DNA from 4 places in the Bradyrhizobium sp. CCBAU 051011 genome. Region 1 is predicted to be linked to each of the others. Evidence: predicted binding sites of a transcription regulator. Region 1 holds the regulator's gene; each other region holds the start of a gene.

Region 1 (3,702 bases):
GCTTCGATTTGGTCGAGGATTTTGTAGCTAGCCGTGCCAGCCATCTGCCTTCTCCCGAGATCGCATTCGCCTATGGACAGCTCACACGCAGCGCGGGCGGCGTGCGTATTACTAGGCTTGCAAGCGAGATCGGCTGGAGCCGCAAGCATCTGGTCGATCGCTTCCGGGCCGAAATTGGTTTGTCGCCGAAGCCGGTCGCCCGCATGATGCGCTTTCATGAAGCGTGCCGGCTTGCGCGGACGGAAACCGCAAGCGGCTGGGCCTCCATTGCGGCCGAAAGCGGTTATTCCGACCAGGCGCATCTGGCCCGCGAATTTGTCGATCTTGCCGGCGAGACGCCGACGGCCTGGGCCCGGCGGCTGACGCTGATCGACAGCCGCCTGACGCGGCCGCTCGAGGCGCTAGCTGCGTAGCCCGTCGGGTAACAAATCTTCAAGCCGGAACTGGAGCACTAGGGCATAGTTGGCGCAGTAGAGCAGCCAGCAAGGAGTTGCCCGTGACCAGTCCAGGCCAAAGCGAAGCGCCCCGCCTCTATCCAACGATGCGCTGCCGGGATGCCGAGGCCATGATCGGGTGGCTGAAGGACGTGGTTGGTTTCACCGAACGCGTCGTCTACCGCAACGGCGGCATGATCCATCATGCCGAACTTGCCTATGGGCCCTCGATCCTGATGTTCGGCCAGAGCAGGGACGATGAATATGGCAAGCTTGTCGGCGATATCGGTGGTCGCCGCACGGATGCGATTTACGTCGCCGTCGACGATCCCGACACGCTGCACGCCAAGGTGAAGGCGGCCGGCGGGCGGATCGAAATGGAGCTGCGGGACACCGACTACGGCAGCCGCGACTTCGCCTGCCGGGATCCGGAAGGCAATCTCTGGAGTTTTGGGACGTATCGTCCGAAAGCGGACGAGAAGCCGCTGTAGGTTTTCGGCTTAGCTCGCCACGTCCGCCGCCGGCGCGGCCTTGGCGCCGCCCTTGGAGACGCCGACCAGCGCCGGGCGCAGCACGCGTTCGCCGATCATGAAGCCGGCCTGGACGACCTGAACCACCGTGCCCTGCGGCACCGACGGATCGGGCACTTCGTACATCGCCTGCTGGAAATTCGGATCGAACTTCTCGCCGGACGGATCGAACTTCTTGACGCCGTTCTTCTCCAGCGTGTTGAGCAGCGAGCGCTCGGTCAGCTCGACGCCTTCGATGAAGGCCTTGATGCCGGGATCGGCGGTCTCTTTCACGTCGGCCGGGATCGCATCGAGCGCGCGCTGCAGATTGTCGGCGATCTCGAGAATGTCGCGGGCGAAGCCGGTGATGCCATAGGCGCGCGCGTCGGCGACCTCCTTGGCGGTGCGCTTGCGCAGGTTTTCCATCTCGGCCAGCGTGCGCAGCATCTTGTCGCGCGCTTCGGTCGCTTCCTTGACCAGCAGCTCCACCGATCCTTCCTCGGGATCGTCGGGCATGATGTAGGGCTTTGAGACCACGGGCTCGCCCGTCTCTGCCGGGTTTGCCGTGTTGTCATTCGGCCGCTTGGGATCGGTCATAAGGCTGCCTTCTCAAAAAACGCGTCTGGCTCAATGGGGATTTGCTGCGGGGGATATCGTGCTTTAGAGGCGGAAAATCAAGCACAACCGCGCCGGATATAAGGCCAATTCGCCCCCGGGATCAGCCACCCAGCATCCGGCTGACGATCCGGGCGGCATAATCCACCGTCGGAATCACCCGTGCATAATTGAGCCGGGTCGGCCCGATCACGCCGAGAACGCCGACGATGCGGCCCGACGCGTCGCCATAGGGCGCGATGATGGTGGAGGAACCGGATAGCGAAAACAACTTGTTCTCCGATCCGATGAAAATCCGCACGCCCTCGGCGCGCTCGGCGCGGCCCAACAGATCGATAACGCCGCGCTTGGTCTCGAGATCGTCGAACAGCGATTTGACGCGTTCGAGATCCTCCAGTGCGTGCAGATCTTCCAGGAGATTGGCGTGCCCGCGCACGATCAATTGGCGCTCCTCGTGTTCGCCGCCGGACCAGCTCGCAATGCCCGCCTCGATCACCTTCTGCGTTAGTTGATCGAGCTCGACGCGGCTCTGCGCCATCGCGTTTTCCAGCTCAAGCCGCGCTTCGGCCAGCGTACGGCCGCGAATCCGCGCGTTGAGGAAGTTGCTCGCCTCGGTCAACGCCGACGAGGGAACGCCGGGCGGCAGCGCCAGCACGCGGTTTTCGACCTGGCCGTCTTCGCCGACCAGCACCACCAGCGCGCGCTCCGGCTCCAGCCGCACGAATTCGATGTGCTTCAGCCGCGAATTGGATTTGGCAGTGAGCACCACGGCGGCCGCCCGCGTCAGGCCGGACAGCCGCGTCAGCGCTTCGCCGAGCGCGGCCTCGACCGATTGCGCGCGGCCGACGGATGCAAGCTGGCTCTGGATCGATTCCCGTTCCGGTTCGGTAAGGTCCCCGATCTGCATCAGGGCGTCGACGAAGAACCTCAGGCCGAGTTCGGTCGGCAGCCGCCCGGCCGAGGTATGTGGCGCATAGATCAGCCCGAGGTGCTCGAGGTCCGACATCACGTTGCGGACCGAAGCCGGTGACAACGGCACCGCGATCAGGCGCGAAATGTTGCGCGAGCCGACCGGCTCGCCGGTGGCGAGATAACTCTCGACGATTTGCCGAAAAATGTCGCGCGACCGCTCGTTGAGCTGAGCCAGCCCGGCATGCGGCGCGATCAGTCCAATCGGATCGTGGTGGGCCACTAACTCTTCCTCCCAGCACCCCTAATTTGTCCATCCGGGGCGCCGATGACAAGCGCGCTCTGTTCATGGCGTTTTCCGGCAGAATGGCCGCAATTCTCGTGAAGAAAGCGCGTCAAAACATCATGAAATTGCAGGCAAAAGCCCTTGCCGCTGCCCGTTCCCCCTCCTACAAGCACCGCGAACGAATTTTCGCCTCGTTTTCGAAAGGATTTCCCATGCGGCCAAGCCGCCGTGCGCCCGATCAGTTGCGCCCCGTGTCGCTGGAACGCGGCGTGGTCAAATACGCCGAAGGTTCCTGCATGGTGAAGTTCGGCGACACCCATGTGCTGGTCACGGCCACGCTGGAAGAGCGGCTGCCGCCCTGGCTGAAGGGTCAGGGCCGCGGCTGGGTCACGGCCGAATACGGCATGCTGCCGCGCGCTACCCTTGAGCGCACCCGCCGCGAGGCCGCCGCCGGCAAGCAGGGCGGCCGCACCGTGGAAATCCAGCGGCTGATCGGGCGCTCGCTGCGCGCAGCCGTCGACCTCGAAGCGCTTGGCGAGCGCCAGATCACGGTGGACTGCGACGTGATCCAGGCCGATGGCGGCACCCGCACCGCCTCGATCACCGGCGCCTGGGTGGCGTTGGCCGACTGCATCGGCTGGATGAAGAGCCGCAACATGCTGAAAGCGAACGTTTTGCGCGACAACGTCGCCGCGATCTCCTGCGGCATCTATCAGGGCACGCCGGTGCTCGACCTCGACTATGCCGAGGATTCCGAGGCCGAGACCGACGCCAATTTCGTCATGACGGGCGATGGCCGCATCATCGAGGTGCAGGGCACCGCCGAAAAGACGCCGTTCTCGCAGGACGAGTTCCTGGCGCTGATGGAACTGGCGCGCAACGGTGTCGCCCGTCTGGTGGACCTGCAGAAGCTGGCTGTCGCGTAATTCACAAGAGGTCGTCATAACAC
Region 2 (3,702 bases), 1.6 Mb from region 1:
GGTTGTAGGCAAGCGCGGGGCCCGATGAAAGCCTGTTCTTGGCTCCCAACCCGGCATTGCCGTATCGCTGTCATGCCTGTAAACGATGCCAGCACCGTTGCCGGCCGCCCTTCCCGCGGCCGCTCCGCGGCGGGGCCTGTAGCTCAATGGTTAGAGCCGGCCGCTCATAACGGTCTGGTTGCAGGTTCGAGTCCTGCCGGGCCCACCAGCCTTCGCTCGCTTCGCGAGCTACGGCTAGGCAGGCCAGCCCTTGACCTCTCCGAGCGAAGCGAGTGAAGGCTTCCGCGCCGAAGCCCACTTGGGCGAAGGCGGGCCGGACAGCCACCGCCCCCAACAAAAATATCGAAAACAACCCCATGCAAAGTAGCCGGTGACTTTGAGCGATCGCTCGAAAGCATTTTGACACGTCGGGCAAATCAGGGGCACTGTTCGATCGTCGCTCATCGCTCTGCTTCAGCGGCCATCAACCTACCGCTGCACATTCGATTTGACGATGGCATCTCCTTTCTGGTCGCAGATTCGGCGGGCTCATCGCACGAAACGATCACTTATCAGATCATCATTTGGCCGGCTGTCGAGCTACCGCACCAGAAACGCATCGTTTCGTCGCTCATCTCATCAGTTCTACGGTCCTTAAACTGCCGCTCCACATGCGATCGCGCTACGGTCTCTCCACGACAATCACTTCTGCATAGGGACCCAATCGCAGACGACGGTTCACCCCGGCCCTCGCGCTCGCGGCCTTTGATCGCTGAGCGGAACAATCTCCACCGTGGCACTTTCGGTGGTGCGGCCGCGCTCGATCGTCAGCCGCACCTGCCGTCCGACCTGAGTCAGTCCGATTAGGTTGCGCATCTGCGTTGCGCTGCGAATTGGGATGTCGTTGGCCTTGAGTATGATGTCGCCGCGGCGCAGCCCTGCGCGCTCGGCCGGTGAGCCGGGGCTGACTTCCTTGATGCGGGCGCCCTGCACCGAACCGGCGGCCGGCGCTTCCAGATCCTCCAGTGCAATGCCGATACGCCCGCGCTCGACCCGGCCGGTTTGCGCAAGCTGTTCCATCACCTTGCGCGCCATGTTGATCGGCACTGCAAAGCCGATGCCGACATTGCCGCCACCGGGCGAGATGATCGCGGTGTTGATGCCGACCAGTTCGCCTCGGAGGTTGATCAGCCCGCCGCCGGAATTGCCGGGATTGATCGCCGCATCGGTCTGGATGAAATCCTCATAGCCGTGCTTGCCGAGCCCGGTGCGCCCGAGCGCACTGACCAGGCCCGAGGTGACGGTTTGGCCGAGGCCAAAGGGATTGCCGACCGCAATCACGAAGTCGCCGACCTGTAGCGCATCGCTGTCGCCGAGCGCAATGGCTTTCAACTCGGCGGGCTCCCTGATCTGCAGCAGCGCGATATCGGTTGGCGCGTCGCGGCCGACCACTCTGCCGGCAAACTTGCGGCCGTCCTTGGTTCTGATCTGCACCGCCGTGGCGTTGGCCACGACATGGTTCGCCGTCAGTACATAGCCTCGCTGCGCATCGACGATCACGCCCGAGCCAGTGGCGTTGACTTCCTTCTCCAGTTGCTTGGGGACGTTGAAGAACTCACGGAAGAGCGGATCCTGGTAGAGCGGGTTGTCTTCCTTCACTCGCCCCTGCACCGAAATGTTGACGACCGCCGGCGTGACCTCCTTGACGAGCGGCGCAAGGGTCGCCACGCGACCTGTGGTCAGATCTGGAATCTGGGCGACGGCCGGCGCTCCCCACAGCGCCCACACCAGCCCCGAGACGACGGTCAGTCGTCCGAGCAAACGCAAAAGCTGCATGGTTTCTCCCCGACAAAATGTGCCTGGCGGCCCCCAGTGGTGACCTCGGCGCCGATAAGCTGGGTGAGCGGAAATGGCCGTTCAAGGGGCCTTGGCAGTCGGAGGTCCGGAGTGACAAAAAATTTTTGCCGTACCCCTTGAAGCGCTTTTTTTCTCTTCCTAGGTCGTTTTGCGCCTGGGGGCCGGTTCCGGACCCGGCTTTTTAGACATCGCTGACCTGACAAGGAGGATGCGCATGCATTTCCGTCCACTGCACGACCGCGTGCTCGTGCGCCGCATCGACGCCGAGGAGAAGACCGCCGGCGGCATCATCATTCCCGATACCGCGAAGGAAAAACCGCAGGAGGGCGAGATCGTCGCCGCGGGGCCGGGCGCGAGGAATGAGCAAGGCCAGTTGATCCCAATCGACGTCAAGCTGGGAGACCGCGTGCTGTTTGGCAAGTGGTCCGGCACCGAGGTGAAGATCGACGGCCAGGACTACCTGATCATGAAGGAGAGCGACCTTCTGGGCGTGGTCGACAAGGCCGGCTCGGCCAGGAAGGCCGCCTGAGTACGCTTTCCGAAGCTGCAGTCATCGAACGAGAAAGGAGCAGAGACATGGCTGCCAAGGAAGTAAAATTCTCCACCGAAGCCCGTGAACGGATGCTGCGGGGAGTGGATACGCTGGCCAATGCAGTGAAGGTCACGCTTGGCCCCAAGGGACGCAACGTCGTGCTCGAAAAATCCTTCGGCGCGCCGCGCATCACCAAAGACGGTGTCACTGTCGCCAAGGAAATCGAGCTGGAGGACAAGTTCGAGAACATGGGCGCGCAAATGGTGCGCGAAGTCGCCTCCAAGACCAGTGACCTCGCTGGCGACGGCACGACAACCGCGACCGTGCTGGCCCAGGCCATCGTGAAGGAAGGCGCGAAATCGGTCGCCGCCGGCATGAACCCGATGGACCTGAAACGCGGCATCGATCTCGCCGTCGAGGCTATCGTGAAGGACCTGAAGGCGCATGTGAAGAAGGTCACTTCCAACGAGGAGATCGCTCAGATCGCCACTATCTCGGCCAACGGCGATACCGAGATCGGCCGCTTCCTGGCCGATGCCATGCAGAAGGTCGGCAACGAAGGCGTTATTACGGTAGAGGAAGCCAAGAGCCTCGATACCGAGCTCGAGGTGGTGGAAGGCATGCAATTCGACAGGGGCTATGTATCCCCCTACTTCGTCACCAACGCCGAGAAGATGCGGGTCGAGCTCGAAGACACGTACATCCTGATCCACGAGAAGAAGCTATCCAGCCTGCAGCCGATGCTACCGCTGCTCGAAGCCGTCGTGCAGTCCGGCAAGCCGCTGCTCGTGGTCGCCGAGGATGTCGAGGGCGAGGCGCTGGCAACCCTGGTGGTCAACCGGTTGCGCGGCGGGCTGAAGGTCGCGGCGGTAAAGGCTCCGGGCTTTGGCGATCGCCGCAAGGCCATGCTGGAGGATATCGCGATCCTCACCGGTGGCACGGCGATCTCGGAAGACCTTGGCATCAAGCTGGAGAACGTCACGCTCAAGACGCTCGGCCGCGCCAAGAAGGTCGTGATCGACAAGGAGAACACGACCATCGTGAATGGTGCCGGCGCCAAGAAGGACATTGAGGCCCGCGTTGCCCAGATCAAAGCGCAGATCGAGGAGACCACCTCCGACTACGATCGCGAAAAGCTGCAGGAGCGGCTTGCGAAACTGGCCGGCGGTGTGGCCGTGATCCGTGTCGGCGGCGCGACCGAGGTCGAGGTCAAGGAGCGCAAGGACCGGGTGGATGATGCGATGCACGCCACCCGCGCCGCGGTCGAGGAAGGCATCTTGCCGGGCGGCGGCGTGGCGCTGCTTCGCGCGCTGAAGGCACTGAGCGGACTCAAG
Region 3 (3,702 bases), 1.6 Mb from region 1:
GAAGCCTGCAACTTCCAGGACCTCACCGGCCAGCGCATCAGCAAGGTGATGACCACGATGAAGTTCATCGAGCAGCACATCTACACGATGATGGACATCTGGGGCGGCGTCGACGCCATCAAGGCGCACGCCCAGCCGATCGTCGACACCCGCGAAGGCGATGCCAAGCTGCTCAACGGCCCGAAGCTCGACGGCGACGCCGGCCACGCCTCGCAGGACGACATCGACGCGCTGTTCGATTGATCGGACGGTTAACGCGGACCAAACAAAACGCTGGCAGCGATGCCGGCGTTTTTTTGTTGTCTCTCGCACCGTCATTCCGGGATGGTGCGTTAGCACCAGACCTCAGATGCGCAATTGCGCATCGGGGAATCTCGAGATTCTCAGGTGCGCAATTGCGCACCATAGTTCGATGCTTCGCATCGCCCCGGAATGACGGCGTCTACTCACGCCCGGGGGGCGCAGCGGACATAGACCATGTTGCCGTAACGGACCGCGGCGTCCTTTTCGATGAAGCGGGTCACCAGCACGCGACCGTCGAACGAGACGATCTCGCGGTCCTGTTCGCCGCCGGCGGGACCGGCCGGTCCGATATAGTTCTTGCCGCTCGGGCTACCCTTGAGGCGCAGTTCCTGCGGCGTGGCCTGGTCGGCCAGATGCATGACGACGCCGCCGGAGGTGCCGGCGCCGATCACATAAGGCTGCTTGCACTGCCCGCGCGCGGCAGCTTCGGTGCGGGCGCGGTCATTGGGATTCTGGAACGAGGCAAGGCCCCAGCGACCGACGATCTCGTCGGACCGGATGGTGGCCGGCATTTCCGGCGCAACGGCGGGTTCGGCATCGGGTGCCGGGCCGGACGACAGCGACGGCAGGCTCATGCTGCTGCACGCCGCCAGCAAGACCGTCAGCGCCGACGCGATCGCCAGATTGGCAACCGTATGCGCATTACGTGAGCTGATCATCGCATTCCCCCGAGCAATTTTTGGCCGCTCCCGTCAAGCAGCCAACCGTAAAAAGCCTGCCGGAGCAATGACGTCGGTTGAGTTTACGCCGCTGCACCGATTTGGTTTCCGTGGAGCATCCTATACTGGCCTCAAGAAGGCCTTAACCCCCTTGTTTGCTTGACAGGAACAGCGCCAAGCCATATTTCCCGGCCCCACGTTTAGCACTCAAACTCAAAGATTGCTAAGGGGCGTGCTGTCCCGCCCGGGGCGGCTTCGAATACCCGGCATATCAGCCATTTTCAATGGCGCAGACCTGAAACCGAGCCTCCCCAGAGGAACTTCAAGAGGAGACGTCATGGCCAAATCCAAATTCCGTCCGCTGCACGACCGCGTTGTGGTCAAGCGCATCGATGCCGAGGAGAAGACCAAGGGCGGCATCATCATTCCCGACAGCGCCAAGGAAAAGCCGTCGCAGGGCGAAGTCGTCGCCGTCGGCCCGGGCGGCCGTGACGAGGCAGGTAAGCTGATCCCGATCGACCTCAAGGCCGGCGATCGCGTGCTGTTCGGCAAATGGTCCGGCACCGAGGTCAAGATCGACAACGAGGAACTCCTGATCATGAAGGAGTCCGACATCATGGGCGTGCTGACGTAAGCAATCCTTGTCATGCCCGGGCGAAAGCGGGAAGCGCGTCTTCGCGCTGGATGACCCGGGCATCCATCCCTTCGGAAGAGTCTCGCGAAGGTGGTGGATTGCCGGGTCAAGCCCGGCAATGACGCATTAGCGCGGCGCACGACCGTATCCAATCATTCAGGAGTCCAAACAATGGCTGCCAAAGACGTTAAATTTTCCGGCGACGCCCGCGACCGTATGCTGCGCGGCGTCGACGTTCTCGCCAACGCGGTGAAGGTGACGCTTGGTCCCAAGGGCCGCAATGTCGTGATCGAGAAGAGCTTCGGCGCTCCCCGCATCACCAAGGACGGCGTCACCGTCGCCAAGGAGATCGAGCTCGAGGACAAATTCGAGAACATGGGCGCGCAGATGCTGCGCGAAGTCGCCTCCAAGACCAACGACACCGCGGGCGACGGCACCACCACCGCCACCGTGCTGGCTCAGGCGATCGTGCGCGAAGGCGGCAAGGCGGTTGCTGCCGGCATGAACCCGATGGATCTCAAGCGCGGCATCGACATCGCCGTCCACGCCGTCGTCAAGGATATCGAGAAGCGCGCCAAGCCGGTCGCGGCTTCCTCGGAAGTTGCCCAGGTCGGCACCATCTCGGCCAACGGCGACACCGCCATCGGCAAGATGATCGCGCAGGCGATGCAGAAGGTCGGCAATGAAGGCGTGATCACGGTCGAGGAAAACAAGTCGCTCGAGACCGAGGTCGACATCGTCGAGGGCATGAAGTTCGACCGCGGCTACCTGTCGCCCTACTTCATCACCAACGCCGAGAAGATGACGGCCGAGCTGGAAGACGTTTTCGTGCTCTTGCACGAGAAGAAGCTGTCCGGCCTGCAGTCGATGCTGCCGGTGCTGGAAGCCGTGGTGCAGTCCGGCCGCCCGTTGCTGATCATCGCCGAGGACGTCGAGGGCGAGGCGCTGGCGACGCTGGTGGTCAACCGCCTGCGCGGCGGCTTGAAGGTCGCCGCCGTCAAGGCGCCGGGTTTTGGCGATCGCCGCAAGGCCATGCTGGAAGACATCGCGATCCTGACCGGCGGTCAGCTGATATCAGATGAACTCGGCATGAAGCTCGAAAGCGTCACCATCAACATGCTGGGACGCGCCGGCAAGGTGGTGATCGACAAGGAGAACACCACGATCGTCAAGGGCGCGGGCAAGAAGAAGGACATCGAATCCCGCGTTACGCAGATCAAGGCGCAGATCGAGGAAACCACCTCGGACTACGACCGCGAGAAGCTGCAGGAGCGCCTTGCAAAACTCGCCGGTGGCGTCGCGGTGATCAAGGTCGGCGGTGCGACCGAAGTCGAGGTCAAGGAGAAGAAGGACCGCGTCGAGGACGCCCTCAACGCGACCCGCGCGGCCGTGCAGGAAGGCATCGTGCCGGGCGGCGGCGTGGCGCTGCTCCGCGCCAAAAAGGCGGTCGGCCGCATCAACAACGACAATTCCGACGTCCAGGCCGGTATCAACATCGTGCTCAAGGCGCTGGAAGCCCCGGTTCGCCAGATCTCGGAGAACGCCGGCGTCGAGGGCTCGATCGTGGTCGGCAAGATCCTCGAGAACAAGTCGGAGACCTTTGGCTTCGACGCCCAGACCGAGGAATATGTCGACATGGTCGACAAGGGCATCATCGACCCGGCCAAGGTGGTGCGCACTGCGCTGCAGGACGCCTCCTCCGTCGCCGGCTTGCTGGTGACCACCGAAGCGATGGTTGCCGAACTGCCGAAGGAAGCAGCGCCGGCAATGCCCGGCGGTGGCGGCGGCATGGGTGGTATGGGCGGCATGGGCTTCTAAGCCCTGCCCTTCTCCCTCAAACAGATCGAAGGCCGCCTCCGGGGCGGCCTTCTTTTTTGGCGAATGACAAGCGCGGTATCGGTTCAGACGGAGAACCGATACCGCGCTTTCTCTTTGTTTTGACTCGTTTTCTTCACGCGAACCGGCATCCACTTCGCTCGAAAATGCTACCGGGATTTGCTAGTTACGACGACGCCAATTCCCTTCCGTCTGAGGAACTTCCATATGCGCGCGCTCTTGCCTTGCCTGCTCGGTCTGATGATGGCTTCCCCGAACCTTGCCTTCGCC
Region 4 (3,702 bases), 3.2 Mb from region 1:
CGCGAAATCCACAAGTCCTTCCATCGGAACCAATGGTTCCGTCATCAGGCAATCTCGCGCTTGAGGTCGGGCGCGACGCATGGATGTCGAGCGGCAAGATCAAGGCGCTACTTGCAAACATATAGATCTTCTCGCGGGAAAGATAGGATACTCTGCCGAGCTGAGCTATTGGGCGCCGTCTAAACCGATCTTCGCAGTCGCGGCATTCTCGGTACTGGAAGGATTGACGCTGCGGATCGGCCCGCGATCGACCGAATGGCGCTTACCTGCGATATGTGCGATTATGTAGCATGGTCAAAAAGAAAGGTCGAAGAACAGCGCCGGAAGAAGAAATGGCAACCGCTCTCGACCGTTGGGACGAGGAAAGCGGAGCGCAGGAGTTGGCGTGGCCTTTACCCTATGAAGCCAGCGATTTGCGGGACGTGGAGCGCAGAGTCCTGGAATGTCTGGGTGCCGCCCTTGTCAGCGAATGGAATGATCTGCCTACTGACGTCCAACGCAGGCTCTTCGAGCACGCGGCCTCGGGAAAATCGCACGACGCCACCGCGTTGACCCGTTTCCTGCACGATCATAAAGGCGCCTCGCGTGTGCGCTGAAACGACCTTGGCAGATTTGTCCTCGCCGTTGCTTTTCGCTGACCTGTGTTCTGCAGTATGGGTATCGCGGATCTGATGGCTGAAGAATGAGAGCGACGATGGCGGGACGTACGGCCGGCAGGCTGGGCTGAGGTGGTGGCCCGTCGATTCATTTTTGCGCCCCGTTTTGGCAATGCGGCAGTGCGGCAAGAAGGAGTAAGCAATCATCGTCATAAGAGCGTGACGATAAAGACCGTGTCACGATCATCCCTCGAAGTGATCGAGACCTAATTCCTCTTTAAACTGTTGATGCGCTTGCTCGCAGATCAATCGCGCCTTGACCGTTGCTGCCAACCGCCGCAGGCCTATCTCGGCTGGTAGATTTGCGAGATAGCATTTCTGCTTCCCAATGCTCGCCGATCGCCAACGCATTTTTCCACTTAGCATCAGCAAGCATCTCGTCGGCCGGCATCACCAACAAATCCGGGACGTGTATTGCCTTGTATTTGGTGACTTCGCAGCCATCTCATGATAAAGAGATAGCTAATCTCGGCACAAAGATCACGGTAAACGGATTGCTTCACTATAGTGCCGATGCGAAGCTGTTTCTGACGGATAGCCGATCATGACCATGCGCTCCCGACGCGAAACGGTCACCTTCAAGCATCCCTTCCGAATCAAGGGCATCGACCGCCTCCTGCCTCCGGGTGCCTACGAGGTCATCACCGATGAGGAGATGATCGAAGGATTATCGTTCGCGTCGTTTCGCCGAGTTGCCACTGTGATCACGGTGCCGGCGGCGCCGCCGCGCACTTCAACGATGGAGATGATTTCCATCAGCCCGGTCGATCTGGCTGACGCGCAGCGCATTGATGCCGACGCGCCTCACGAGTGACGAGCCACTCGATCTCGACAAGCACCGCTGAATGGCTGCACAAGAAGCGACCGACGTCCGGCGTATTCTGGCGCACGTCGAGAACAACGCAAAAGCTGCGTGATGGGTGGCTTTCTTAATGGCCCTGCGTCCAACGACTTAGCGCCACACAGCTGGTCTTGACCGGATCCTTAGCCGCCGCTGCCTTGGCAGGTATTTCGTGACGTTCTGAGCAGAATATCATTTTTGGACGGTCTTGTTCGTCCTCCTGCGGCCGCTTATGTGCTGATTAGCACTCGTTGGCCGCGACTGCTATTTCGTCCAAAGCAACAACAACCAGAAAATAGGAGGACAGCATGAAATTCCGTCCGCTTCACGACCGCGTTGTGGTCAAGCGTATCGAAGCCGAAGAGAAGACCACTGGCGGAATCATCATTCCGGACAGCGCCAAGGAAAAACCCTCGCAGGGCGAAATCACGGCGGTCGGCCCGGGTGGCCGTGACGAAGCCGGCAAGCTGATTCCGATAGACCTCAAGGTCGGCGATCGCGTGCTGTTCGGCAAGTGGTCCGGTACTGAGGTCAAGCTCGATGGTCAGGAACTGCTGATCATGAAGGAAGGCGACATTATGGGCGTTCTCACCGATCTGCCCTCCGCCAAGAAGAAGGTCGCGTAAGCGCCAGTCAGTTTTCTTTGTCCTGAGCAGTCGGCGCAGCCGGCGTCTTGAAGGATGAAGCCTGTAAGTGCAACTCGTCATTAAGAGCTCGCGCAGTCGCGCGGTCCTTGGGATCTGACCAGTCGAAAACGGAGATCACTATGTCGGCCAAAGAAGTCAAATTCGGCGTCGACGCCCGCGACAGGATGTTGCGCGGCGTCGACATTCTCGCCAACGCCGTGAAGGTCACGCTCGGCCCCAAGGGCCGCAACGTCGTGCTCGACAAGTCGTTCGGTGCCCCCCGCATCACCAAGGACGGCGTCACCGTCGCCAAGGAGATCGAGCTTGAGGACAAGTTCGAGAACATGGGCGCCCAGATGGTGCGAGAAGTTGCCTCCAAGTCGGCGGATGCGGCCGGCGACGGCACCACCACCGCGACCGTGCTCGCGGCTGCGATTGTCCGTGAAGGCGCCAAGGCGGTTGCCGCCGGCATGAACCCGATGGACCTGAAGCGCGGTGTCGACCTCGCGGTGGAAGCCGTGGTCGCCGACCTCGTGAAGAACTCCAAGAAGGTCACCTCGAACGAGGAAATCGCCCAGGTCGGCACCATCTCGGCTAACGGCGACGCGGAAATCGGTAAGTTCCTCTCCGACGCCATGAAGAAGGTCGGCAACGAGGGCGTTATCACGGTTGAAGAAGCGAAGTCGCTCGAGACTGAACTCGAGGTCGTCGAAGGCATGCAGTTCGACCGCGGCTACATCTCGCCCTACTTTGTTACCAACGCAGACAAGATGCGCGTTGAGATGGACGATGCCTACGTCCTGATCAACGAGAAGAAGCTGTCTCAGTTGAATGAATTGCTTCCGCTGCTCGAAGCCGTGGTGCAGAGCGGCAAGCCGCTTGTGATTATCGCGGAAGACGTCGAAGGCGAAGCGCTCGCTACTCTCGTCGTCAACCGCCTGCGCGGCGGTCTGAAGGTCGCTGCCGTCAAGGCGCCGGGCTTCGGCGATCGCCGCAAGGCCATGCTGCAGGACATCGCGATCCTGACCGGTGGTCAGGCGATCTCGGAAGATCTCGGCATCAAGCTTGCGAACGTTACGCTCGCCATGCTCGGTCGCGCCAAGAAGGTGATGATCGACAAGGAGAACACCACCATCGTCAGCGGCGCCGGCAAGAAGGCCGACATCGAGGCGCGCGTCAACCAGATCAAGGCGCAGATCGAGGAGACCACCTCGGACTACGACCGTGAGAAGCTGCAGGAGCGTCTGGCCAAGCTCGCAGGCGGCGTCGCGGTGATCCGCGTCGGTGGCGCGACCGAGGTCGAGGTGAAGGAGCGCAAGGATCGCGTGGATGACGCGATGCATGCGACCCGCGCGGCCGTCGAGGAAGGCATCGTGCCGGGCGGCGGCGTCGCCCTGCTGCGTGCCTCCCTGCATCTCAAGGGCCTGCGCACCAAGAACGATGACCAGAAGACCGGCGTCGAGATCGTGCGCAAGGCGCTATCCTATCCGGCGCGCCAGATCGCGATCAATGCTGGCGAGGACGGCTCCGTCATCGTCGGCAAGATCCTGGAGAAGGATCAGTATGCGTACGGCTTCGA

What was found. Region 1 encodes HrcA, which represses chaperone genes, less so after heat shock. Its sites were predicted from a motif close to GTTAGCACTCNCNNNNNGNGAGTGCTAAC; they were not measured.
Region 2: groES (co-chaperone GroES) is a predicted target of HrcA. The motif match lies at 1,906-1,934, and genes of this name have one in related genera.
Region 3: groES (co-chaperone GroES) is a predicted target of HrcA. The motif match lies at 1,162-1,190, and genes of this name have one in related genera.
Region 4: ACH79_RS25435 (co-chaperone GroES) is a predicted target of HrcA. The motif match lies at 1,738-1,766, and genes of this name have one in related genera.

The regions. Positions count from the first base shown of each region.
Region 1 is NZ_CP022222.1:2,282,198-2,285,899, reverse strand. It holds gene ACH79_RS10850 (AraC family transcriptional regulator) at 1-413, shown strand, start outside; gene ACH79_RS10845 (VOC family protein) at 542-925, shown strand; gene grpE (nucleotide exchange factor GrpE) at 935-1,540, opposite strand; gene hrcA (heat-inducible transcriptional repressor HrcA) at 1,662-2,750, opposite strand; gene rph (ribonuclease PH) at 2,966-3,679, shown strand.
Region 2 is NZ_CP022222.1:3,855,076-3,858,777, reverse strand. It holds tRNA gene ACH79_RS18215 (tRNA-Ile) at 133-208, shown strand; gene ACH79_RS18210 (trypsin-like peptidase domain-containing protein) at 718-1,815, opposite strand; gene groES (co-chaperone GroES) at 2,051-2,365, shown strand; gene groL (chaperonin GroEL) at 2,413-3,702, shown strand, end outside.
Region 3 is NZ_CP022222.1:725,821-729,522, forward strand. It holds gene ACH79_RS03530 (protein phosphatase CheZ) at 1-243, shown strand, start outside; gene ACH79_RS03535 (hypothetical protein) at 447-962, opposite strand; gene groES (co-chaperone GroES) at 1,300-1,596, shown strand; gene groL (chaperonin GroEL) at 1,768-3,414, shown strand; gene ACH79_RS03550 (hypothetical protein) at 3,640-3,702, shown strand, end outside.
Region 4 is NZ_CP022222.1:5,446,275-5,449,976, forward strand. It holds gene ACH79_RS25420 (hypothetical protein) at 291-596, shown strand; partial or broken gene ACH79_RS25425 (IS701 family transposase) at 569-1,068, opposite strand; gene ACH79_RS25430 (hypothetical protein) at 1,201-1,470, shown strand; gene ACH79_RS25435 (co-chaperone GroES) at 1,806-2,123, shown strand; gene groL (chaperonin GroEL) at 2,264-3,702, shown strand, end outside.